Regions from separate parts of the Halomonas sediminis genome, predicted to be linked through region 1. Evidence: predicted binding sites of a transcription regulator. Region 1 holds the regulator's gene; the other holds the start of a gene.
What was found. Region 1 encodes FNR, which switches genes on or off when oxygen is low (the NO sensors DNR and NnrR bind a similar motif). Its sites were predicted from a motif close to TTGATNTANATCAA; they were not measured.
Positions count from the first base shown of each region.

Region 1 (2,398 bases):
TCGCTTTCTCTGGACCTGATTTACGGCCTGCCTTGCCAGACTCGCACAAGCTTCGCCAAGACACTCGCCCAGGCAATCGAACTCAACCCAGCACGCTTCAAGGTAACCAGCTACCGTCATATGCCTGAGCGTTTTGCGTCCCAACGGCACATCAACCGCGACGACCTGCCGTGCCCCGAAGAAAAAACGGCGATTCTACATACCGCTATCACCATGCTGACCCAGGCCGGTTACGTGCCTATTGGACTAGACCATTTCGTCCGACCGGACGACAACCTGGCTATCGCTCAGCAGCAAGGCACCCTACAGCGAAATTTCAAGAGCTACTCCAGCCACACCCAATATGATTTGGTGGGCTTAGGAGTTTCCGCTGTAAGTTGTGTGGATAATATCTATGCCCAGAACCCCACTAAGCCGGCAAGCTATGAACAAGCTTTGGATAAGGGTCACTTGGCTATAAAACGCGGCATTCGCCTGACACAAGACGACCAAATTCGCCGGCATGTCATCGAATGCATGTTGTGTGACATGGCGCTCGACCTTGATGAAATCAGTAGACGATGGAGCATCGACGCACCGCGCTATCTTGCAGATGCCTTGACCAAGCTGGAAGGCGCCGAACGAGCCGGCTTGATTCAGCGAACCGGTAATAGATTGGTGGCTACTGCCCAAGGGCGATTACTGCTCGGCCGCCTAGTCATGGCTTTCGATGCTCATTCACCAGCCCAAGCGATTTTTTAAAAACCGTTTTTTTAAGGAACTTTTTCGACAACACTTGCTGCCGGCGCTTAATTCCTCATAATGGTCCTTGCCACCTATTTGAGGGAGGAACTCATGCCGGACATCATGGGCCGTCATAGAGCCATACTGAACGAAGCTCACTGTCAGACATGCAGTTTGAGCTCACTTTGCCTCCCCTTGGCGCTTGAGCTTGAACACATGGATCAGTTCGACTCGATTATTCGTCGTCGCGCACCGCTCAAGAAAGGTGAGCCCCTATTTCGCCAAGGGGATGTCTTCACCAGCGTGTTTGCTGTGCGTTCCGGCAGTCTCAAGCAAGTCACCACGGAAGGTAATGGTAGCGATCAATTGACCAACTTTTACCTCCCCAGTGAGTTGGTGGGTCTTGATGGCATCAACGAAGCAACCTATCCCGGCAGCATCATTGCGCTGGAAACGACTACCGTTTGTGAAATTCCTTTCGACCGTCTGGATCTTCTTTCCGAGCAACTCCCTGAATTACGCGGACAGCTTTACCGCAGCATGAGCAAGGAGTTACGTGAGGATCGGCGCATGATGCGCCTACTTTCACGCAAGACGGCAGACCAACGCCTGGCAAGCTTCTTGATAACGTTATCCGAGCGGTTTCGCCGCAGGGGCTATTCGCCCTATAGCTTTCGGCTTTCCATGTCCCGAGCGGATATTGGTAACTACCTGGGACTGGCAGTGGAAACCGTCAGTCGCATCTTGAGTCGCTTTCAAAGCCAGAAGGTGGTGTCGGTTTCCGGAAGGGAGGTCAATGTTCTCGATATGCCTGCGCTGATTGCCTTATCCGAGGAAGAAGAGCAAGAGCTCAACTCACCTTGACTGCCTGAATGCGGCTGGCCATCAGGTCAGCCTGCTTGGCTTCCAGCCCGATAAAATCGAACAGCTCACGATCGGCCAACTGAGACGGTGCCACATTGGTGACCGCCTTGAACATGCTCTCCAGTCGGCCAGGGTATTTCTTGTCCCATTCCGCCAGCATCTCTTTGGCCAACTGACGCTGCATGTTGGGCTGGGAACCACATAGATTGCAGGGAATGATCGGGAAAGCCATTTGTCGGGAAAACTCGGCGATATCGGCTTCCTTGCAATACGAAAGCGGCCGAATCACAATATTTTTTCCGTCATCAGAGAGCAGCTTAGGCGGCATGGCCTTGAGCGTTCCACCGAAAAAAAGATTAAGAAACAAGGTCTCCAGTATATCTTCTCGGTGATGCCCCAAAGCAATTTTGGTGGCCTTGATTTCTTCGGCAAAGCCATACAAAGACCCTCTACGCAGCCGCGAACACAGCGCGCAGGTGGTTTTGCCTTCAGGGGTTTTTTCCTTGACCACCGAATACGTATCTTGCTCGAGAATATGATACTCGACACCTAGATTGTCGAGATAGGCTGGCAAGATATGCTCGGGAAAACCGGGTTGTTTCTGATCAAGATTGACTGCTATCAAGGAAAAATCAACCGGTGCATTGCGCTGCAGGTTGCGCAATATTTCCAGCAGAGTGTAGCTATCCTTTCCGCCACTAAGACATACCATGACGCGATCCCCTTCCTGGATCATGTCATAGTCAATAATGGCATTGCCTACCTGACGCCGCAGGCGCTTTTGCAGCTTGTTGAAGGCGCGTTTTTCATT
Region 1 is NZ_CP085246.1:2,924,077-2,926,474, forward strand. Features, by position in the region: gene hemN (oxygen-independent coproporphyrinogen III oxidase) at 1-741, shown strand, start outside; gene fnr (fumarate/nitrate reduction transcriptional regulator Fnr) at 835-1,587, shown strand; gene ttcA (tRNA 2-thiocytidine(32) synthetase TtcA) at 1,574-2,398, opposite strand, start outside.

Region 2 (2,398 bases), 850 kb from region 1:
GATCATGGCTTGTGCCAGCAGCATCCAGCCACGCCGTTGGCCGAAAGCACGCGTCAGTACCGGCAAGGCCAGGCGATCCACCACCGGCGCCCAGAAAAATTTGATCGAATAGAGCATCCCGATCCAGGCGAAAAATCCGATGGCGGCGACCTCCACGCCGTCACTGCGCAGCCAGGCGGAAAGGGTGGAAAAAACCAGCAGGAAAGGCAGTCCTGCGGAAAACCCCAGAAACAGCATGGTGATGACCGGCGCCTGCAGATAAATCATCAAGGCAGCGCGCCAGCTGCGCTGAGCGTTGGGGATGAGCATAGGGCAAGGGCTCCTTGCGGTTGAACAAAGACGATGACAAAGGGCAGGTGTTAGACTGAGCCGATACCAGTGAATGACGCCGATAGCTTACCGGAGAGGAGTTTTATATGTCGATTACTGCCCACCAAGTGGCGACGCTACATTACGTGCTCACAGATGAAAGTGGTCAGGTGCTTGATGATTCACAGGCACGAGAGACCCCTCTTGAGTACCTGCATGGCCATGACAACGTATTGCCCGGCCTGGAGCAAGCGCTCGAAGGTCAGCAGGCCGGGGCCGAACTCAGCGTTACCTTGATGCCGGCGCAGGCCTATGGCATCCGTAATGAAGACCTGGTGCAGGAAGTGAGCCGTAATGCTTTCACAGCTGAAGAGCTTGAGCCGGGCATGTGCTTTCAGACCGAAGGCGAAGCCGGTCCGCAGATCGTCACTGTACTCGAAGTGGTGGGAGACCATGTGCTGGTCGACACCAACCATCCGTTAGCTGGGCACACCTTGCGGTATCAAATCAAGATTCTTGAGGTGCGCGAAGCTACCCGAGCCGAACTTGCCAAGGGCCATCCACTACCCCCGGGTACCGACCACGCCAAGGTGGAAGACCGCAAAGTGCTGTAGCCAGCTCAAAGCAAGTGAGAGTCCCGCAGCAAGTCAAGCAAGAGGTCAAAGACAGAGAGCGCCTTGGCCTTCGTAAGGGCCCAAAAACTGACTTATATCAACTTCCTGTTCGCTGCTGTCAGCGTATTTCCTAAACTTGATGCAAGTCAGATTTTGCCCGCCGTGTTGCGGCTACCATGTGTTCAACACATCGCGGCGGGAGGGCATTACCATGTATTGGGATGATGCAGTAATTTTTGGACTGGTAACCGTCGGGTTGATGATCGTATTCATGGCAGGTTGGGTAGGCTTTATCGTTCGCGATCACCATCGCCAGAAAAAGGACTAGCCAGCTGCTTTAAGTCGTCAGGGGAGGGGGATTTTCCCCCAGGGGGAAATTCCCCCACTCGCCGACCCTTTTTGGGGTCGGCTTTTTTTTGTGCCTTTATGGTGCGCCGCTGAGCGAAGGGCGGCTTTGCAGAATACTCAAGCTGGTGACGGCACCCAGAATCAGCGCCATGCCCGCCATCTGTGACAAATTTAACGCCTCACTCAGCAAGAGCAGACCGAAGAGAGCAGCGGTAACCGGCTCCACCATGGCGACGATCGAGGCTATGGTCGGTAGTGTGTGCCGGAGTCCGACGATATAGCAGTAAAACGACAAGCCAGCGCCCAGCAGGCCAAGCAGGATGAACCAGGCCACATCGGCGGATATTGTCACGGTCATCGCCTGTCCGCGGTCGATCAGCGGCAGCAGTACCAGCGTGCCGGTGACGAAAGCGATCACCAGTACGCTCGGCGCAGGCCCATACTTGCCAGCGTACTTGAACCCGAAGATGAACAGGGCGTAGGAAACCCCTGCAAGCAGGCCACTGACGATGCCCAGTGTCGTGATCGCGTCCGCCTCTGTACGGTAGATGCCGGTCAGCAGGACAATGCCCCCCATCACTAGCGCGATGGTGACTAGCTTCACCGGTGTGGGGCGCTCCACTCCGGCAATAAAGGAGACCAGGTAAACGAAGACCGGCGCGCTATACATCAGCGTTACGGCCACCGCCACGCTTCCCTCGCTGATACTGATGAAATAGAAAGTGAAGTTACCTGCGACCCCCAGCCCTGCGACCAGTGACCAAAATACCAACCTGCGGTTAAAGGAGAAGCGCTGCCCTTGTATGCGGATGACGGCCAGCCAAATCGCCATGCATCCTAGCCCAACCAGGACGCGCCAGAAGGAAATTACCTCCGGTGACCAACCCCGGGACATAAGCAGGCTGGCAAGTCCTCCGGCCAGGCCCCATTGGAAAGCGGCTGATATTACAAGCAGGGTACTCGGAAACAACACGATCTCTCCCGATAAATTTTGGGATAAAACATCAAGCGCAGTACTACTGATAAGGTAGCTGGATAAAAGAAAAACACTATTCGAGTATTCTTAATGGGTGTGGAGTGGCTTCGGAAAAGGCAGTTCCAAAGGTTGGAAATCATTGAGCCAAGCG
Region 2 is NZ_CP085246.1:2,076,917-2,079,314, reverse strand. Features, by position in the region: gene LG290_RS09950 (AmpG family muropeptide MFS transporter) at 1-309, opposite strand, end outside; gene LG290_RS09945 (FKBP-type peptidyl-prolyl cis-trans isomerase) at 417-923, shown strand; gene ccoM (cytochrome c oxidase subunit CcoM) at 1,063-1,251, shown strand; gene LG290_RS09935 (DMT family transporter) at 1,348-2,244, opposite strand; gene LG290_RS09930 (putative bifunctional diguanylate cyclase/phosphodiesterase) at 2,335-2,398, opposite strand, start outside.
Region 2: the regulator FNR is predicted to act here: its motif matches at 1,011-1,024, upstream of ccoM (cytochrome c oxidase subunit CcoM).